Regions from separate parts of the Arthrobacter sp. PGP41 genome, predicted to be linked through region 1. Evidence: riboswitches for the same ligand, from Rfam matches in the RefSeq annotation. Region 1 holds a riboswitch; each other region holds the start of a gene.
What was found. A riboswitch is a leader RNA that binds a small molecule or an ion and turns the genes downstream of it on or off. The one in region 1 is predicted to bind cyclic di-AMP.

Region 1 (6,724 bases):
AGATGGTTCCATGCGGTGGCTCCGGGACGAAACGTAGTTTCCAGCCCATTTCAGCCGGCGTATGGTCGCCCTTGACGTTGTTGCAGCGCAGGCAGGCCGCCACCAGGTTCTCCCAGGAGTCCTCACCGCCCCGGGACTTGGGGTGGACATGGTCGATGGTGTGGGCCGCTTTTCCGCAGTACGCGCATCTGTGGCCGTCGCGTCTGAGCACCCCGCGGCGGCTGACAGCGGTGGCCTGGTTGTACCTCGGACGGATGTAGCGGTTCAGGAGAATCACGGAGGGACGTCCCAGGATTTCCTGCGGTCCCACCACGGGATCATCGCCTTCGGCAACCACGCTGGCCTTGCCCGTGAGCACAAGCACCAGCGCCCGGCGGAAAGTGATCACCGCCAGGGGCTCATACCCAGCATTCAGAACGAGAGTGCGCATGCACGTACCTCTTCACGGCCGCACCCGTCCAGGGGCACGAGGGCCGGCTGCCCTCGGCATGTCCGGGCTATGGATCGACACCACAAGAGTAAACACAGAAGCGCGTGTTCAGCTAATCGCCCTGTCCCAGAACTGTCGTGTCGGTCCAGTCAAGGGGCGCATGCTGAACGGCCGGAGCAGCGCGCAATTAAAAGGAAAGAACCCTTGCCGCGAGGGCAAGGGTTCTTTGCGTCCTGGTTGGACCGCCGGTGGTGGCGTCTCAGTTAACCCGGATGAAGACGGGGCCGGAGCCGACGTTGGCGCTGAAGACCACCGTCTGGTTTCCGTTGTAGCCACCGTGGACGGCCTGGCCGTTGCCTGCGTAGACAGCAATGTGTGCCATGCCGGCGCCACCGTCTGCGTAGTAGATCAGGTCGCCCGGCTGCGCCTCAGCGGCACTGACGGTGCGGCCCAGGGAGAGGTAGCCTGCAGGCCAGTCGTGGAAGTTGATCCCCACTGCTGCCAGGGAGTTCGTGACCAGCATCGTGCAGTCCTGCATAACGCCCAACTGGGCGTACGCAGCGGACAGGATGGCTGCACCCTTGCCGCTGGCGGAAGCAGTGGGAGCGGCGGCAGGGGCCGTGGAAACCGTGGCGGTGACCTTGGGAGCAGCAGGCTTGGCGACGGGGGCCGGCTCGGCCTCCTGGACCTCGACAGGTGCGGGTTCTTCGATAACCGGGGCCGGCGTGGTGGTGACGGCGGGCTTTTCGAAGGTGATGTTGATCGTGGAAGCCGCGGAGATGGGGGCTTCGACGGCCGATTCAACTTCCAGGGTGGATGCGGGAGCGGAGTCGCGCTGGACGTTGGAGTCGGCAGCGTTTGCCGCGATGCCGCTGGTCAGTACCAGGCCGGAAGCGGCGGCGATGACCGCGGCCTGGCGGCCTACGCCACCGGCGTTCTCGCCGACAGCCTTGGCGATGATGGCGATTGAGTTGGTTTTGGTGACTTCGGCGCGATGCCGTGCGGTGGCACGAGTAGTCATCAGTTCTCTCTTTCGTTTTCCTCAGGCCGTTGTGGGCACCAAGGGATGCGGACGCGCCGGCATCTTGGGGGTATGCCGGCACGCCCCGAACGGGGATGTGGTGTTAGCGGAAAGCGTGGTGGAGCAAAGAAATAGTTCCTGGACCCGAGGGTCCAAGAACTATTTGCTGACGGTGAAGAACGAAGACGTGCCGGTGGCGGCCACGGCGTGGAGCAGCGTGCCCTGGGAGGGGTTGAGCGCGCTGACCATCATGCCGTTCCCGACGTAGATGCCGACGTGCGCTCCGCCGTTCTGCATGACCAGGTCTCCGGGCTGCGGGGTGGAGGTGGGGGTCATGGCAGTCCAGGCGTTGACGCGGGGGATGCTGATGCCGGCCTGGGCATAAACCCACTGGGTGAAGCCTGAGCAGTCCCACCCGGTGACGGGGCTGGTGCCGCCCCAGACGTAGGGGCTGCCAATGCCCGTGTAGGCGATGGCAGCAATGCCGGAGGTGGCGGCGGAAGAGACAGTCTTGGCCAGCTTGTCCGCAGCAGATTCAGTAGTGGACGCTGCGCCCGTTTCGGTGGCGGTGGACTGTGCCCGCACCGGCTCCCGCTTCGGGGCGGCGGTGGTCTTGACCACGGGCCGCTCGAACGACACGGTGGCCGTGGGTGCTGCGGTGACTGCCAAGGCAGCCTGCGCAGAACCGGACTCGGTCGAAGCGGAAACACCAGCGGTGGTGTCCGCTGCGTTGGCGGGCAGGCCCATGCTGAGGATAAGACCGGAAGCTGCGGCGATGACGGCAGCCTGGCGACCTACTGTCCCGGCATTGGCACTAACAGCCTTGGACACAGTGTCCAAGGGGTTGGTACGAACCGTTTGCGCACGGTGGCGCGCAGAATTGTTGCGTGAAGACACGAAGGTAGCCTCTCCCAATGCCTACGAGGTGAGCTGTCGGATTCGGATGGGAGTCACCCGGCCGCGCTGCTTCCAAGGAAGTTTTGCGACTTAACCCCAAGGTCTTAGCCAAAGCCAAGACCAAAATTGGTTCCCCCGCCCCTGCCAGACGATGAAATGCGAACGGACCTTGAGCGGTGGCAGAGTTAGGCAATCCGCACAAGAGCGTCAACTTCGGAAAAGTTGACGCGAGTTAGACGGTACAGCAGTTTTGGGTGAATGTCACATTCAGGTCACGGCAAGTCGCGATCATCCGATAGTTCACCGTCATTTGGCTACAGCCAGCCAGTCGGATCGACCACTTCGCCGTTGACCTGCACCTCAAAGTGGAGGTGGCAGCCCGTGGAGGCGCCCGTGGTCCCGCTGAGGGCCACAACCTCCCCGCGTGAGACCGTCTGCCCCTCCCTCACATTGAAGGAGGAGAGGTGGTTGTAGGTGGTTTCCAAACCGTTGCCGTGGTCCACCACAACACGGTTTCCGCCGCCGAACTGGTGCCAGCCCACGAAGGTCACCGTGCCGGTAGCCGCAGCGAGGACGGACGTGCCGCACTGGGCCACGTAGTCCTGGCCGCGGTGGAAGTCGCCTGAGCCCCCGGTGATCGGACTGACACGGTAGCCGAACGGCGATGCTGTGGTCAGCGTGGCCAGCGGGGCGCCGAGGCTTCCTGCCGAGGCAGCACGTGACACAGAGCCGGCGGACTGGGCACTCAGAAGCTGCTTGAGCTTGCCGTCCGGATCCGCCTGGGTGACGACGGCAGAACGGCTGAAGTCGATCTGGGCACCGGCCTCGGCTGAGATCTGGGGCTGCGGGGTTGCGGCTGACGCTGCGACCGGTATAGCACCGGGAGCGTCGGTGGCCATCACGGGGCTGGTGGCCGGCACCGTCACGGTCAGCACCAGGCCTGTCGCCGCGAGGGCGATTCCGGCCTTCTGGCCGATCCCGCTCGCTGCGGCAAATTCGGTGACCTGGCGGAAGGGACCACGACGGCGGCGTGCATCACGGTGCGGATCGCGGGGGCGTTCCGTGGTGATGACTTCAACAACCCGCGGCGTCGAAGAGGGTACCGCCGCGCGGCGGCGTCCCCTGGGGGTCTGCATGGACAAGAAGGGTTCCTCTCTGGAAAGCCTGCGAAGTTAGCTGTCGGATTCGGGTCAGAGAGTTCAAAGACCCGGTCCGCCGTAAGCAAGCTTCGGCACAGAGGTATCCCCGGAGGATCCTTCACTGGAAGAGGCTTGCTGCTGACGGACTTCACCCCAAGGCAGTCCCCCGGCTGCCGTTTGTGGTTCCCCCGCCTCTGCCAGTAATGACTCGTGCACCTGATCCGCTGGCAGAGCTCGGCTCCGAATCAGGTAACGCTTTAGTATCAACGCTTGGGTTTAACTATAGGGCCAAAAGTCCCAAAGTAACAATTCCGTTATCTTTGCGTAACCGGCCCCCATTCGGGTAGCCGGGAGGCCCACAGCAGTCCCTAGCGTACGGCCACGAAGACGTGCGCCGCGACTTCCGGCGGCAGTTCCAAGGCCCCTTCGATGCCCGGGACGCGGACCGAGATGTACTCCCCGACCCGCTCCAGCGATACCGACGCACCGGGCCGGATTCCGCCTTCATCAAGCTGGACCAGCAGCTCGGGTTCCACCTGGATCGGCTCTGCGAGGCGGCTGACTGTCACCTCGGATGCCGGGCCGTAAGTCTTCATGGCCTCAAGCAGGCTGACTGCCGGATCCGCCGCGGACTGCGCCTGGCCCCCGAGGGCCGCCAATCCCGGGATGGGGTTGCCGTACGGGGACTCGGTGGGATGGTTCAGCATTTCGTAAATGCGCCGTTCCACCCGTTCGCTCATGACGTGCTCCCAGCGGCAGGCTTCGTCATGGACGTAGGCCCAGTCCAGCCCGATGACATCAGCCAGGAGCCGCTCCGCCAACCTGTGCTTCCGCATGACTTCGGTGGCGCGCTTCCGGCCCACCTCCGTAAGTTCAAGGTGCCGGTCTCCGGAGACAACCACCAGGCCGTCCCGTTCCATCCTGCCGATGGTCTGCGAAACGGTGGGCCCTGAGTGTCGCAGCCGCTCCGCGATCCGGGCGCGGAGGGCAACGATGTTTTCTTCCTCAAGCTCCAAGATGGTCCGAAGGTACATCTCCGTAGTGTCGATCAGATCCGTCATCCAGCTCAGCTCCTCGAGCGCAGTACCTTGCGTTGTCCCACCGTACCGCCTTCTCGTGCAGCGTGGTCCGTTGGAAAGCTTAGCCTATTTTGAATTTGTCCTAATAGTTGACGTCGTGGGCAGGGCGCTGTCTCAGTGTCTGGACTATGACGGTCCAGGTTCCCGCTGAAACAGCTGTTCAGGCAGAATGAAGGAGGGCCCGAGTGACAGCCGCCGCGACTGCCTGCCACCTACATCCGTCCGGACCAACACCCCGTCCACGCCGAAATTGGAGCACCTGTGAGCGAAAACAGCATCACTATTCCCGCCGACCTCCTCCCTAAGGACGGGCGGTTCGGCGCCGGTCCTTCCAAAGTCCGGCAGGAGCAGATCGATGCTTTGTCCGCCGCATCAAAGACCATCCTGGGAACGTCCCACCGGCAGGCCCCGGTCAAGAACCTGGTGGGATCCGTACGCGAAGGCCTGAGCCAGTTCTTCCGCGCCCCGGAAGGCTATGAAGTGGTGCTGGGCGTGGGTGGTTCCACGGCGTTCTGGGACGTCGCCAGCTTCGGCCTGGTGGAGAAGAAGGCCCAGCACCTCTCATTCGGTGAATTCGGCTCGAAGTTCGCGGCAGCCACCAACAGGGCGCCTTTCCTGGATGCCTCCTCCATCATCAAATCCGAGCCTGGAACCCGCCCTGCCGCGCAGGCTGAGGCGGGCGTTGATGCCTACGCCTGGCCGCAGAACGAGACATCCACTGGCGTTTCCGCTCCCGTGAAGCGGGTGGCAGGCGCGGATGAGGGCGCACTGGTCCTTGTCGACGCGACGTCGGCAGCCGGCGGCCTGGACGTCGACGTAGCGGAGAGCGACGTCTACTACTTCGCCCCGCAGAAAAACTTTGCCTCCGACGGCGGGCTATGGCTTGGCCTGTTCTCGCCGGCCGCACTGGAGCGTGCGGCCCGGATCAAGTCCAGCGGCCGCTGGATCCCGGACTTCCTGGACCTCCAGACGGCCATTGACAACTCCCGCCTGAACCAGACCTACAACACGCCGTCGCTGTCTACCCTGGTGACCCTGGACGCCCAGGTGCAGTGGCTGAACGGGAACGGGGGGCTTGACTTCGCTTCGGCGCGGACTGCTGATTCCGCCGGACGCATCTACAGCTGGGCGGAGTCCTCCGAATTCGCCACGCCGTTCGTCGCCAACCCGGACGAGCGCTCCAACGTAATCGCCACGATTGACTTCGACGATTCAGTGGACGCGGCCGCGGTGGCCAAGGTCCTGCGCGCCAACGGCATCGTGGACACGGAGCCGTACCGGAAGCTGGGCCGCAACCAGCTGCGCATCGCCACGTTCGTGGCCATCGAGCCGTCCGACGTTTCTGCCCTGCTGGCCAGCATCGACTACGTAGTGGGCGAACTGCGCAAGTAGGCCAACTGCCTTAACGTACGACGGCGCCGCCCGGGATCATCCCGGACGGCGCCGTTCGTGTGTGGTCAGGAAGTCCTTGCTTCGTCGCCGGGCTCCCCACCGTCGTCGGGCTCTTCGTCCCCGGATTCCTGGTCCTGGTCCTCTTCCGGCTCCTGGGCCGGCACCGGTTCCGGCTCCTGCTCGTCCTCGGGACGGACGCGTTCTGCCCATGGCACCCATTCCGGGGCAAGGATCGAATCTTCCGACGGCAGGAGGCCTAGCTCGTTGACGGTGACCACCTTGGAGCGGGAGTTGCGGGTGAGCACCGCATACCATTGCCAGCCCAGGTAGCCGGCCAGCCTGGATTCAAACAGATGGGTCACCAGGCGGTCGCCTTCGCTCTTGGCCGCAAGGTGTTGGCCGATCGTTGCCGGTGCCGTGATGCCCTCGATGGCCGTGCGGGCGGTGTCCACCGCTGCGGCCAGGAAGGCATCAGGCTTCCCTGTCCGCCACACCGGGACTCCAGCGCGGCGCCTGGACACAGTCTTAGCCCCTACCGGCTGTTCAGCTTCCGGGTTCATCGGTGCCTAAACGTCCAGCTCGTCGGCAACCTTGCGCAGGGCAGCGGCGATGGCCTTGCCCTTGTTGCCTTCCGGGTACTTGCCTGCGGAAAGGGTCCCGGAGAGATTGTCCAGCACGGTCACCAGGTCCTGGACCAGCGGGGCGAGTTCCTTGGCGTTGGGCCGCTTGGCCTTGGCGATCGAGGGCGTCTTGTCCAGCACGCGCA
Region 2 (6,724 bases), 150 kb from region 1:
ATCGTGGGCCTCGCCGCCGGCGGCGACGACTATGTCACCAAGCCGTTCAGCATGGAGGAAGTCCTGCTGAGGCTGCACGGGCTGGTACAGCGCTCCGGCGTTGCCGCCATGGACACTGCTGAACTGGTGGTGGGAGACCTTGTTCTGAACGTGGACACACGCGAAGTCACGCGGGCCGGTGATGACGTCCAGCTAACGGCCACCCAGTTCGAGCTGCTGCGCTACCTCATGGAGAACCCCAAGCGCGTCATCAGCAAGGCCCAGATCCTGGACCGGGTGTGGAACTACGACTTCGGCGGCCAGGCAAACATCGTGGAACTCTACATTTCCTACCTGCGCAAGAAAGTGGACGCCGTGCACCCGCCCATGATCCACACCGTGCGGGGCGCCGGGTACGTCATCAAGGCGGCGGAGTAGGCGGCGCCATGACCGCCGTGCACACCGCGGAGCCGCAGCGCCGGTGCTGGCTCAGGCCTGGCACCTGGCACCTGCGGACCCGGCTTATTTTGCTGGCCATGGCGCTGCTGATCGCCATCTGCGGTGCGGTGGGCGTGGCCAGCTACGCCTCCATGGACGCGTTCCTCACCCGCCAGCTGGACGAGCAGCTGAGCCAGGCCGCAGCCCGCTCCAACGATCCCGGCCGGCCTCCCTCCGGCGGCTTCAACGGCAGGGACCCCCTGGATTCCCGCGGCCAAAGCGTGGGAACACTGAACGCGCGCATCCTCAACGGCCAGGTCAACAGCGCCGGCTTCCTTGCCCCGGACACCACGCGCTCCGCACTGTCCACCGAGGACAAGCAGGTCCTGCTGGCACTGGCCGCCGACGCCCGGCCTGTTGACCGCAGGCTTTCAAACGGCAACTACCGGCTGATCGCGGTCAAGACCAGTTTCGGCGACGTCCTGGTGACCGGACTCCCCCTGGCTGCCAAGGAGGGCACGCTCGCGTCCCTGGTGTGGACCTTCGTGTTCGTCTCGCTGGGCGGGTTGCTCCTGGTCGGGCTGGTGGGCACAGTCCTGATCCGCCGCACCATGAAGCCCCTTGAACAGCTGTCCGAGGTGGCCACCCGGGTTTCGCAGCTGCCCCTGGATGCCGGCGAGGTGGCACTTGCCGTGCGTGTACCGCCGTCGAACTCCAACCCCGGAACTGAGGTGGGCAGCGTGGGGCACGCGCTGAACCTCATGCTGGACAACGTTGCCAACGCGCTGCAGGCGCGGCAGAAGAGCGAAACCAAGGTGCGGCAGTTCGTGGCTGACGCTTCCCATGAGCTACGCACGCCGCTGACCGCCATCCGCGGCTACACCGAACTGATGAGGATGACGGAAAACTTCACTCCGGACGGGCAGAAGTCGCTGGCGCGGGTGCAAAGCCAGTCGGAACGGATGACCGCCTTGGTGGAGGATCTCCTGCTGCTCGCGCGGCTTGACGAGGGCCAGCCGCTGAAGCTAAGCGAGGTGGACCTAACGCAGCTGGTGGTGGAAGCCGTCAGCGACGAGAAGGTCATGGCGCCCGGGCACACCTGGCGGCTGGAGCTCCCCGACGAGCCGGTGGTGGTCAACGGGGATCCGTCGCAGCTGCGGCAGGTGTTGATGAACCTGCTCTCCAACGCCCGCAAGCACACCCCTCCGGGCACCACAGTGGTAACGGGGGTGTGGAAGACCCCGGAGGGAGCCGCGGTTGTAACCGTAACGGACGACGGCGGCGGAATACCGCCGGAGTTCGTGGACCAGGTCTTCGCGCGGTTCGCCCGCGCAGACGCGGCACGCGCGGGAACGGCCAGCACGCCCGGCGCACCCGCCGCTGAAGGCACCAGCGGTTTGGGGTTGTCCATTGTCGAGTCCATTGTTGAGGCCCACGGTGGACGGGTCACGGTGACGTCTCAGCCCGGCCGCACACAGTTCGCCCTGCAGCTGCCCTTGGTTCGCGAAATTACACAAGGCGGCGCGCCGCCATCGTGATTCCTGTTACCAAAATGTGACTTCTGCGCTGCGCTCCTGTACCGTCGAATGGGTGCGGCCCCCGTTCGGGCCGCATATCCCGGGTTGACGCCAAGCTCTGCCACTTCCCGGATTCCTCTTGAGCAACGGCAGAGGCGGGGGACCCACCGTCCCGGGCACTGAATGCCCTTGGGGTTAAGCCTGCACGTGTTTTTTCCGTGCGGCCGGATGCCCTCATCCGAACCCGACAGCTAACTCCGCAGGTGTGAGAGGCGATCCATCATGTCCAAGTTCCTTGTAAAACCACGCCCGCAATCGGGCTCGGATGCCCGCGCTACGCGTCGAGCAGCCAAATTCCCGTCCTTCGGCCGGCGCGCCGGGTTCCTGGCAGTATCCTGCGCCATCCTTGTTGGAGTTGGCGCTGCGGGCCAGGCCACCGACATGGGTGCCCGCGTGGCAGCCACCGAGGCGCCCGCTGTCGAGTCCCTGTCGAAGCTGAGCATGGAGCAAAGCGAAATCCGGGCCAACCCTGCGCCTGAGTCCGCGGCTGGGCCGATCAATGTTGTCCCGCAGGCAGCCGAACCGGCTCCAGCTCCGGCAGCCGAGCCCGCACCTGCCCCTGCGCCGGCACCCGCTCCCGAACCGGCGCCGGTACCGGTACCCGAGCCCGCACCCGTCGTCGCGGTTAATGACCCCGCGGGCGCCCAAGCGTACGCAGCCGGCCAACTGGCTTCCTATGGCTGGGCTCCGGACCAGATGCAGTGCCTGCAGACCCTATGGACCAAGGAATCGGACTGGACCACTACGGCCACCAATCCGAGCAGCGGCGCCTACGGCATCGTCCAGTCCTTGCCGGCTGAGAAGATGGCCAGTGCCGGCGCCGACTACCTCACCAACTACCGCACGCAGATCAACTGGGGCCTGGATTACATCCAGGAACGCTACCAGTCCCCGTGCGGTGCACTGAACTTCCACTTGTCGAACAACTGGTACTAAAGCGGCACCGACCGCGTCCGGTGACTCAAACCTCACAGCCGGAAGGAAATGACCCTCCTGCCCTCGTCATCCACGCCGACTTCGACGGCAATTGAACTGTAGTCAGCAATGTGCAGCATGCCGGCAGGCAACGGTCCGGTGTTGGGTCCAACAGCCACCGTACGGATGCCGGCGGCGACCCCTGCTGCAATGCCGGCGGGAGCATCCTCAAACACCACCGCATCGGCAGGATCCACGCCCAAGGCGGCGGCGGCCTGCAGGTATCCCTCAGGATCCGGTTTTCCCCGGGTTACCAGCTCAGCTGTCACGGCCGTGGCAGGCATGGCTAGACCCGCGGCGCCCATCCGGATGTCAGCCAGGACGCGGTCAGCGGACGTGACGAGGGCGATGGCGTCTGCTGGAAGTGCCGCCAGCAACCGGGCTGCCCCGGGCAGGGGCAGGATGCCGTCGGTCCGGACGCGTTCCATGGCACCAAGTTCCGCGGTCAGTGCCGGCACATCGGCGCCGGGCGGAGCGAAGCGCTTCACGGTGTCGCCTGCTTGGACGCCGTGCGAAGTCCGCAGGATCTCTCCAAGGTCCAGCCCGTAGCGGACGGCAAACTCGCCCCAAACCTGTTCAACTACCGCGGTGGAATCAACCAGGGTCCCATCCATGTCAAAGAGGACGGCACGGCAGGTCAGTGCCAGGGTTAGGGGAGGCATCGGGACGGTCATGCCTCCCATTCTGCCCCAGCCCTCGCGGAGACCTAGCCGGCGATGCCGTACAGCCGGTCGCCTGCGTCGCCGAGGCCGGGAACGATGTAGGACTTCTCGTTGAGCCTTTCGTCGATGGAGGCCAGCACGATGGTGACATTGGCATCGGAGAGTTCTTCCTCCAGCTTTGCCAGGCCTTCCGGAGCAGCAAGCAGGCAGATGCAGGTGACATCAGAGGCGCCGCGCTTGAACAGGAACTTAATGGCTTCGCGCAGCGTACCGCCGGTGGCCAGCATGGGGTCCAGGACGAAGATCTGCCGGTCGGTAAGGTCCTCGGGCAGGCGCTCGGCGTAGGTGATGATGTCCAGGGTTTCCTCGTCACGGGCCATGCCGAGGAATCCCACTTCAGCGGTGGGGACGAGCTTGGTCATGCCCTCGAGCATTCCAAGGCCCGCGCGCAGGATGGGTACCACCAGCGGGGTGGGCTTGGTGAACGCCGTGCCAACAGTGGTGCTGACGGGCGTTTCGATGGTGACTGGCTCGGTGCGGACCTCGCGCGTTGCCTCGTAGGCGAGGAGGGTCACCAGCTCCTCCGTCAGCTGCCGGAAGACCGGGGACGGAGTGTTTTTGTCCCGGAGGACGGTGAGCTTATGGGCGACCAGCGGGTGGTCCACAACGAGAGTGCGCATGGGTCAAAAGTATCACCCGGCCGCCGGGCCCCTCCCCGACCGGTCGCCGCTGGCCTCCGCTTCCCCGTTGGGTTCCTCTCGAAGGACGGGGTGTTCAAAGGTAGGCGCCGGGCCCGCGTGCTCGCGGCGGCGTATCAGGTGGAACAGCCGGTGGGCCAGGATCACCATGGACACCCATGCGAGGCCAAGGAACCAGCCGGCCATCACATCGGTCAACCAGTGGTGTCCCAGGAAAACCCTGCTCAGGCCCATGGCGATGATGAAGATGGCGCCGGCCGTTATTGCGGCGATCCTTGCCCACAGGATTTGGAACTGGAGGCACATCAGATACACCAGGACCCCTATCACCACTGTTGTGTTCAGCGTGTGTCCGCTGGGGAAGGACGGTGTGGTCTCATAGGGCGGCACCGCCTCCGAATGGTCCGGACGGGTCCTGCCGACCAGGCGCTTGCCCAGGGTGGTGGCAGTTGTGGAAACGAGGGCAGCGCCGCCCACCAGGACGATGGGCCGCCACGTCCTGCTCAGTAATGTCAGCCACGCAGTAAGGATGCTGGCGAGGATCGGCATGCCGATCCCGCCGCCCACGTTGGTAAAGCCCGTGGCGAAGGCGTCCACCTCCGGATTCCGCAATGACTGGGAGTATTCCAGCGCAGGAATATCCAGGCTGGCAAGCCCTTCCTCGGCCACCACATTGGCATACACCTCTGCGCCGAGCAGTGCCAAGGTGACCACGAGTGTTCCGCCGATGATCATGGTCAGCCACAGGGCGGCATAGGGCTTGATCCACTTGTCCATGCGGTCTCGGACGGTGCTCACTGTGCCTCCCGGCGTCTGGGGCGTCACGGGCTCTGGTTATCCCACGAAACTATCATTGAGCCATGGTCTCCGCAGAGAAAAAATATAACGCGTGGATGGGCTTTGCCCTTGCCGAGGCCCGCCGCGCCCTCGCTACGGAGGATGTGCCGATTGGCGCGGTGGTCATAGGGCCCGACGGCGCCGTGCTGGGTTCCGGCCGGAACCAGCGGGAGGAGCTGGGCGACCCCACCGCCCACGCCGAGATAGTTGCCATCCGGGAGGCGGCGGAGCGGTTGCGCCAGCTTTCAGTGCTCGACGGCGGCAGCGGCGACGGCTGGCGGCTCGCCGACTGCACGTTGGTGGTGACCCTGGAGCCCTGCGCCATGTGCGCCGGCGCCATTGTCCTGGCCCGGATTCCCCGGGTGGTTTTCGGTGCCTGGGATGAGAAGGCGGGGGCGGCAGGATCCGTCTTCGACGTGCTCCGCGAGCGCCGCCTGAATCATTGGGTTGAGGTTTATCCCGGGGTGCGCGAGGCTGAGTGCGCCGGGCTGCTGCGTGAGTTCTTCGCCGGGCACCGGCTCTAATTCCTGATGGCGTCCAGCACCACCGCCGCTGTCCGGTCCCAACCCGGCAGCGTGCCCGCCGCCCCAACCGCCCTCTCCCGCCAGGAATCCCTGGTTGCGGGGTCCTCGAGCCAGCCGCGGAGGACCTGGGCCAGCAGGGCGGGGTTGGCAGGGTCATCATCGGCAGGGAAGGCAACCTTCGCTCCGGGAAGCGGGCCGTCGTCGTCCGTACCTGGTATGCCCAGGCGCAACGCTTCTACGGCGCCCGTCCCGTCACGCACGATCACCGGGATGCCCCGGGCGAGCGACTCGGTGACCACCATGCCGAATGCTTCAGCGCGGGAGACCAGCAGGCTGAGGTCCGCCCGCTGCCATGCGCTTTCCAGCGCCTGGCCGGTCAACTCTCCAGTCACTTGGATCCGGCTGCCCAGCCCGTTCGCCTGAACGGCAGCGCGAACCTTGCCGGTGTATTCCTCGTCTGCCCGGTCTGATCCCACCAGCGCTGCCGTCCACTCAAGGTCCTGCAGCCGGCCCAGTGCCCCCACCACCAGCAACTGGTCCTTGTTGGGCAGGAGTGCGGCCACGGTGACGATATGGGGCGGCGTGGATCCCGAAGCCAACGGCGCCGGATCAGTACCGGGAAGGGCGACCTTCAGCCCGCGAAGGCCGTGGCGTGCCGCCAGGACGTTCCTTGCCCAGGTGCTGGTGCACAGCACCCCGGTGGCGGCACGCAGGGACCTTGCCTCAAGTCCGTAGCGGGCGGGGGCAGGCATGTGGACCAGCACCCAGGTTTCCCGGCCGGCTTTGGCCGCGAATTCCAGCTCATCCGGCGCGCCCATGGCGATCAGCCCATCCACGAGGATCACGGTGCCCTGCAGTCCTGCGTCCGGTTCCCAGGCGCCAAGCAGTCTGCCCAGCCGGCGCCGTGCGCGGGCATTGGCTTCCGGCCAGGAGCCGTCCACTGCGATTACCTCGACCTCTGTCCCCAAAACCTCCAGGCCCCGCACCAGCCGCGCGTTGTAGACGTTGCCGCCGGAATGGTGGTGGATGTTGCC
Region 3 (6,724 bases), 1.6 Mb from region 1:
GCCAGCACTCCGGCTGCACCGAACCGCCCCCAGTAGCGGCCCCGGTCCCCTTCGACCCAGGCGTCGCCGGGGTCCCGGGGACCGGTGCGGACGGGTGGGGCTGTGGACGCGGTGGAAGCCGACAAGTGATCCATCGCTCCAGTCTGGCAGGTGCCATGGATCGGTGCACCTGCCTGGCCGTTCCGTCAGTCAGGCCTGGTTCGCGTGGCCGCGTTCGACGGCGAAATCACCGCCGGGATACATGATGGTTTCGTGTCCGTCATCAAAGCGGACCAGGTAGGGCGGCGTCCCGCCCTGGCCCCGCACCTCCAGGATCACTCCATGCCGGTCTGTGGCCCCAACGGTCCTTCCATGGACGATGATGCGGTCGCCTTGCGTTGCCTCCATGGCAATCACCTCCAAGCCCAAGAGTACGACTGCCTCCGCAGCGGGGAAAGGGCGAAGGAGAAAGTGCGGAGGGAAATGGGGGCATGGAAGCGAGGTGGGGAAAAGGCCGTGCCATGGCAGGATTTTGGCCATGCCTTTGAATCTGGTGCTGGTCGCCGATACCCATGTCCCGAAGCGCGCCAGGGCGCTCCCCGCACAGGTGTGGTCCGCCGTCGAAAACGCCGACCTGGTCTTTCACGCCGGGGACTGGGTGGAGGCGTCCCTCTTGGCGGAATTCGAAGAGCGGAGCCGCTCGCTGCTGGGCGTCTACGGAAACAACGACGGGCCGGAGCTGCGCCGGCGGTTGCCGGAAATTGCCACGGCCACCCTTGAGGGCGTCCGCTTTGCGATGGTCCACGAAACCGGCCAGGCAAAGGGACGCGAGGCACGCTGCGAAGCGCTGTATCCGGAGGCGGACGTCCTGGTCTTCGGCCATAGCCACATTCCGTGGGACACCACCACCCCGCGCGGGCTGCGGCTGCTCAACCCGGGTTCACCCACCGACCGCCGCCGCCAGCCTGTGTGCACCTACATGACCGCCGTCGTGGACGCCGGCCGGCTGGCCGACGTCCGCCTGGTGGAGGTTCCCCGCGGCTGACGGGAGGCTGGAAGGGACGGGGTTGACGGCGCCCGCATAACTGCCTGTGTTGGAACAGCAAAGATGCTTAGCTTTTCAGTCCTGGTCCTGCTCCGCGAGCAGCGCGTCGGTGGCCTCGTCCGGCTGGCCGTCAAAGAACTGGGCAAGGACTGTCTTGAACACCGTTTCGCCGGGCGCGGCGCGGAGGAACAGGGTCATGGACGAGTGCAGCTTCCGGGCATCGATGCCGCCCAGGATGTCCTCTGCAGTGCGCCCGGCGTGGTTGGTGAGCGCCTGGGCGCACTGCAGGAGCCGCGGGCCGAGGACCCCGTGCTCGAGGTACGCCCGGGCTTCGGCAAGCGAAGTGATGGCGTATTTCCGGGAGGTGGGGCTTTGCCCCAGGCCGGCGAGCTGCGGGAAGATGAACCACATCCAGTGGCCGGTCTTGTTGCCGAGCTGCAGCTCAGCCAAGGCCTGTCCGAAGGTCCCGCCCTCCCCTGCGCCGCTGTCCTGGGCTGACACGAAGCGGTCCAGGTCATAGGGATCGTTCATAGCTGTCTCCTTTGTGCGGGGTCTCAGGGCCGGACTGCTGCTCGATGAAGGCCGCAGCCCTGCGCAGCCGCCCGTCCGGGTCCTGGCTCCACCTGGCAAGGACAACACCTGCGCGCTGCCGGTCGCGTCCTGCCAGTCCAGCCAGTAGCGGCAACACTACGTCGGACAGCAGGGGCTCCACCAACTCGCGGCTTCCCGCGGAACGAAGGAAGCCCTCGATCCGGGTCAGGTCCGAGTGCAGCAGGAGACTGGCCCTTGACTGAAGCAGCACCACGGCGGCCTGTCGGCGCTCAAAAACCGGCCTGCCACCGGGTTTCGGTTGGGCCCACAGCCCGGACGCCAGCAGGACCACGGCATCGTGGTCCAGGTCCTTGAACTTCCTCAGGGCGTCCCGGACCGTTCCACGGACGGCACCCACCGAGGAGCCGTAGGAGGCAAGCACCCCGCCCAGCCGGGACTCGACGTCGTCCGCGCGGTACCAGGCGCCCTCATTCTGCAGGGTGCGGTCGATGAACGCAGCGGCCGCTGCCACATAGTCGGGCCCGCCGTTCATCGGCCACGTCCAGCGGACGCGTGCCGGATGCAGAACGGCGTCCAGGGCCTGGCCTCCAGCCTTCCCTCCGCTATGGATTCCCCGCAGACCGCGCAGATGCCGTACGTGCCGGCAGCGATCCGGGCCAGTGCGGCATCCACCTGGTCAAGGCCGGCGGTGCTTTGCTTGAGCAGGGCAGCTGCCTGGGACAGCTCGAACGCAATGGTGGAACCCTCCGGATCGTGTTCGTCGTCGACGTTCGAATCCTGGCGCGCGGAGTTTGCCGAGGCAATGTCGGCGCGGAGCGCGGGGAGCAGTGCCAGCTTCCGCTTCCGCTCCTCCTCGAGGAGGATGCGGAACCTTTCCACATCAGGCATGGGAAAAGCCTAACGCGGTGTCAGTACCAATTCCTGGCCACGGAGTGGTTCCATGCCGAGCATGGTGAGCCATACCGCTCACGGATGTAGCCAAGGCCCCACTCGATCTGCGTCCGGTAGTTGGTCAGCCAGTCGCTGCCCGCGCTGGAATACTTGCCCGGCGGAAGTGCCTGCGGAATGCCGTAGGCACCGGAATACGGGTTGGTGGCCGTGGTCAGCCAGTTCGATTCCTTGGTCCAAAGCTGGGCGAGGCAGAGGAACTGGTCCGATCCCCACCCGTAGGCCCCCAGCCTGCCCGAGGCGTAGCTCTTGGCACCGGCAGGATCGTTGACCGCACCCGCAGGAGCAGAGGGAACGACGACGGCGGGCGGGCTGGGCGGTGCGGCAGGCGCCGGGGCGGGGACAGGCGGAGCAGGATTTGCCGGCACAGGGTTGCCGGCTGGAGGATTCTCAGGTGCCGGATCGGCGGGAGCCGGACGCATGGGGGCGGGAACAGCAGGGGGCTGCACCTTTGCCGCCGCTGCCGCTGCGGCCGCACGTCGTCGGGCTTCCTCCCCGGCCGCGGCCCGTTTCGCCTCCTGCGCTGCTTCATAAGCGGCCAGTGCCGCCTGTCCACGCCGGAATTCGCCCTCAACCGCCGCCGTCGTGCCCTTCAGGGACGCCAACTGCCCGGTCAGCTCCCGGTTGCGCTGCCGTTCTTCCGTAAGCTGGCGCGCCATGGCTTCCTGGGCCGATCGGGCCGCTGCAAGCTTTTCCGCCGCCTCGCGGGACAGCCGTTCGCGCTCGGTCCGGGCGGATTTCTCCTGATCAGCCAGTGAAGCCGTGATTTTCCCCGCGGCGGCGGCTTTGTCCACAAGGCCCGCCGTTTTGCCGCCCACCAGGTGCACCACGTTGAGCCCGTGGACGTTGTTGTTCTCGATCGCGTCCAACGCCACGAAGAACCCCATGTTCGTACCGCCCGTTTTGTAGGACTGGGCGGCCAGCGCTCCGATGTCCTTCCTGTGGCGGATGAGTTCGGCCTTGGCCGTCCCGGCTCGTTCCGCCAGCGACTCTACCTTTGCAGTGGATGCTGCCAACGCGGCATCTGCCGCTGCAGACTCAGCGGCGGACGCCACCGCGGCGTTGCCCAAGGCCTCCGACTGCGATTGCAGCCCGTCCAAAAGGCCTGCGATCAACGTGATCTCTTTGGCCGTGCCGGCCTCGGTCAGCTTGGCCCGCTCCACGTCCTCCCACGAAGGGTAGCCGCCAGGCGGAACGCTTTCGGCCGCCCCGGCCGGAGGCAGCCACACACTGCCGGCGAGGGCAGCGGTCAGCAGTATCCCGGGCAGGCGGTGGCGGACATTTGCAGCGAAACGGGCCATAGCTCGGAAGCTTACCGGCTTCAACCTTCACTTTAAGGATGAGGGGCCTGCATCGTTATACAGCAGAAACAGGCCCTCGAATTTCAACACGGAAAGCCTGATTGTCGGCGGAATGGTCAAGGCCGAATCGAGGCCGTGCACACCCGCACAAACCTCGCCGTTTATGACTTCGTGACGCTTCCCACCTTCAACCGTCCCGACGGAGGTATCTTCCGAGGTCAGCACCCCGGCGAAAAAGAGTCGAATCGTTTGCGTAAAGCGAGAGGAGAACCTCGCATGTTACCCAAATGTGACAATTGGTGCCGGAGCGGGTTATGGTCTTCAGGTGTCCCTCCCAGACGGGACATTCCCCTCAGCTTGCCGAGCCCTGCCGCTGATCCGGGAACCAATCGCTTCCAGCTGGCAGGGACGGGGGAACCAAGTTTCCACGGCCTCTCAAGAGGCCTTGGGGTTAAGTCGCTAGCGCCTCCGTTCCGTTCGGAGTTGCTTCCGGCCGGGCATCTCCAGCCCGAACCCGACAGCTCACCCCGCAGGCATGGGAGAGGCGATCAACCGTGTCAAAAAATTCCACCACCGCCCGTCACCGCGCAACTCCGGCCCGTTCCATCATCCTGGATGGGCTGGCTGTTTCGGCCAAGTCCCAGGCCAGGACCCTGGGCCGTCCGGCACTCGCCGTCGCAGCCGCATCCGGCATTGCCTTCGGCGTCGGAGCCCCGGCGCACGCCGGTGTGACAGGGCCGGACACCACCGAGACCGCTAACGTCCAGGCCTCCGCCGCCCCGGCCGCAGCAGTTGCAGCCCCCGCCGCGGCCGCGGGCACCGTCCATACGGTTGTATCCGGCGACACGCTGGGCGCCATCTCGGCCGCCCACGGCGTAGCCCTGAACGATGTCCTGGCTGCCAACGGCCTGGCGATCTCCGCGGTCATCTACCCGGGCGACCAGATTCAGATCCCGGCTGCAGGCTACGCCCCGGCAGTTCCCTCCGCCGCGCCGGCACCGGCACCTGTCCAGACCGCTGCCGCCACCGCACCGGCCAACACCGGGATGAACCTGTCCTACGCCTCCGCCGGCACCGGCACGGGTACGGGGGCAGCCATCCTGGCTAACGCCTATGGCCAGGTGGGCCAGATCCAGGACTGCACCGCCATGGTGGAAAAGGCCTTGCGGTCTGTTGGCATGTCCGTGGGCGACCTGGCTCCCACCCAGTTCTACCAGTACGGCTCCACCGTGAGCTCCCCTGCTCCCGGTGACCTCGTGATCACCGCCGGCCACGTGGGCGTTTACGCCGGTGACGGCCAGGTTGTCAGCGGCGGCGTGAACGGCAACCAGACTGCCGTGCACTCCATCAGCTGGCTGAGCGGCGCTTCCTTCGTCCGCGTGGCCTAGCCAGCGGCAACGGGATAGGCCGCTCTTAGCGGGCGGGCCCACCCCGCGGAAGGGGCGGCAGCCGGTTTTTTCCGGCTGCCGCCCCTTCCACGTTCCCAACGGTCCTGGTCCTCCGGGCTTCCCCTGTTCCCGCTGGAATGACAGCTATGTGCCGCAGAAGGTCCGGTATTTGCCGAAGTCCTCCGGCGGTCCCTCCGTGTAGCGTTCCAGCCCCTGGCGCTCCTGGCACGGGGACCTGACAACCTCGAGGAGCCGGTGAAACGGGTCAAGATCACCCGCGGTAGCCGCAGCCAGTGCTTCCTCCACAAGGTGGTTCCTGGGAATGTACGCGGGGTTCACGCTGTCCATGAGTTCAGCGTCGGGCTTCAGCGCGGCCCAGCGTTCAGCCCAGGCATCGAAAGCCCGGAGGTCCAGCACCATACCGCGGGCAGGCCCGGAGTTGCCCCGGGCGGCCTGGCCAAGGCTCCGGAAGAATTGCGTGTAGTCAACGGGTCCGTCCTTCAGCAGGCCGATCACGCCATCCACGAGGTCCGACGCTTCGTCATGTTCCGGGCTGGCCGCCACACCGAGCTTGGCCTTCATGCCCCCGAACCAGGCGTCACTGTACCGGCCGCGGAATGTGCCGAGTGCCTCCACGGCGGGGCCGACAGCCTGCTCCTGGTCTTCGTTGAAGAGCGGCAGCATGGCCTCAGCGAGCCGGGCCAGGTTCCACTCGGCAACCACGGGCTGGTTCGCGTAGGCGTAGCGGCCGCCTACATCGATGGAGCTATACACGGCGGCGGGATCAAACGCGTCCATGAATGCGCAGGGCCCGTAGTCGATGGTTTCCCCGGAGATGGTCATATTGTCCGTGTTCATGACCCCGTGCACGAAGCCCACCAGCATCCATTTGGCCACGAGCTCTGCCTGGGCAGCCACGACTGCTTCAAACAACGCCAGGTAGGGGTGTTCGGACCGGGCTGCCGCCGGGTGGTGCCTGCTGATGGCGTGGTCCGCCAAGCGGCGCAGCAGGTCCATATTCTCCGTCGCCCGGGCGTACTGGAAGCTGCCCACGCGAAGGTGGCTGCTGGCCACCCGGGCCAGGACGGCACCCGGCAGCATCGCATCCCGGCGCACCGGCCGCCCGGTAGCTACGACGGCGAGGGCCCGCGTGGTGGGAATACCCAGGGCGTGCATGGCCTCACTCACCAGGTACTCCCGCAGCATGGGGCCGATGACGGCCCGGCCGTCGCCCGCACGGGCGAAAGGTGTTCGGCCGGAACCCTTCAGGTGCACATCCCGCAAGCGTCCGCCCTCGGCAACAATCTCGCCCAGCAGCAGCGCCCGGCCGTCGCCCAGCAGCGGTGAGTAGCCGCCGAACTGGTGCCCGGCGTATGCCTGGGCAACGGGGGTTGCGCCCGGCGGGATGTGGTTACCCAGTAGGACGCGCACGCCTTCCGGCGTCCGCAGGTAGTCGGGTGCCAGGCCCAGCTCGTTCGCCAGTGCGTCGTTAAGTACCAAAAGCTCAGGAT

Region 2: another riboswitch for cyclic di-AMP. It lies ahead of C3B78_RS03195 (hypothetical protein); the one in region 1 lies ahead of C3B78_RS03825 (M23 family metallopeptidase).
Region 3: another riboswitch for cyclic di-AMP. It lies ahead of C3B78_RS11040 (C40 family peptidase); the one in region 1 lies ahead of C3B78_RS03825 (M23 family metallopeptidase).

Annotation. Positions count from the first base shown of each region.
Region 1 is NZ_CP026514.1:819,587-826,310, reverse strand. It holds gene C3B78_RS03840 (HNH endonuclease) at 1-430, opposite strand, end outside; gene C3B78_RS03835 (NlpC/P60 family protein) at 690-1,451, opposite strand; gene C3B78_RS03830 (C40 family peptidase) at 1,611-2,282, opposite strand; cyclic di-AMP (ydaO/yuaA leader) riboswitch at 2,353-2,534, opposite strand; gene C3B78_RS03825 (M23 family metallopeptidase) at 2,663-3,484, opposite strand; cyclic di-AMP (ydaO/yuaA leader) riboswitch at 3,495-3,712, opposite strand; gene C3B78_RS03820 (metal-dependent transcriptional regulator) at 3,856-4,548, opposite strand; gene serC (phosphoserine transaminase) at 4,828-5,958, shown strand; gene C3B78_RS03810 (DUF3027 domain-containing protein) at 6,024-6,518, opposite strand; gene C3B78_RS03805 (cold-shock protein) at 6,525-6,724, opposite strand, start outside.
Region 2 is NZ_CP026514.1:666,769-673,492, reverse strand. It holds gene C3B78_RS03205 (response regulator transcription factor) at 1-417, shown strand, start outside; gene C3B78_RS03200 (HAMP domain-containing sensor histidine kinase) at 426-1,955, shown strand; cyclic di-AMP (ydaO/yuaA leader) riboswitch at 2,051-2,211, shown strand; gene C3B78_RS03195 (hypothetical protein) at 2,217-2,930, shown strand; gene C3B78_RS03190 (HAD-IA family hydrolase) at 2,963-3,643, opposite strand; gene upp (uracil phosphoribosyltransferase) at 3,676-4,311, opposite strand; gene C3B78_RS03180 (phosphatase PAP2 family protein) at 4,324-5,106, opposite strand; gene C3B78_RS03175 (nucleoside deaminase) at 5,190-5,690, shown strand; gene C3B78_RS03170 (glycosyltransferase family 4 protein) at 5,687-6,724, opposite strand, start outside.
Region 3 is NZ_CP026514.1:2,422,038-2,428,761, forward strand. It holds gene C3B78_RS11005 (NUDIX domain-containing protein) at 1-134, opposite strand, end outside; gene C3B78_RS11010 (DUF1918 domain-containing protein) at 190-387, opposite strand; gene C3B78_RS11015 (metallophosphoesterase family protein) at 518-1,024, shown strand; gene C3B78_RS11020 (DUF1810 domain-containing protein) at 1,100-1,555, opposite strand; gene C3B78_RS11025 (DNA alkylation repair protein) at 1,539-2,108, opposite strand; gene C3B78_RS11030 (TraR/DksA family transcriptional regulator) at 2,105-2,464, opposite strand; gene C3B78_RS11035 (transglycosylase) at 2,485-3,825, opposite strand; cyclic di-AMP (ydaO/yuaA leader) riboswitch at 4,206-4,376, shown strand; gene C3B78_RS11040 (C40 family peptidase) at 4,380-5,213, shown strand; gene C3B78_RS11045 (protein adenylyltransferase SelO) at 5,358-6,724, opposite strand, start outside.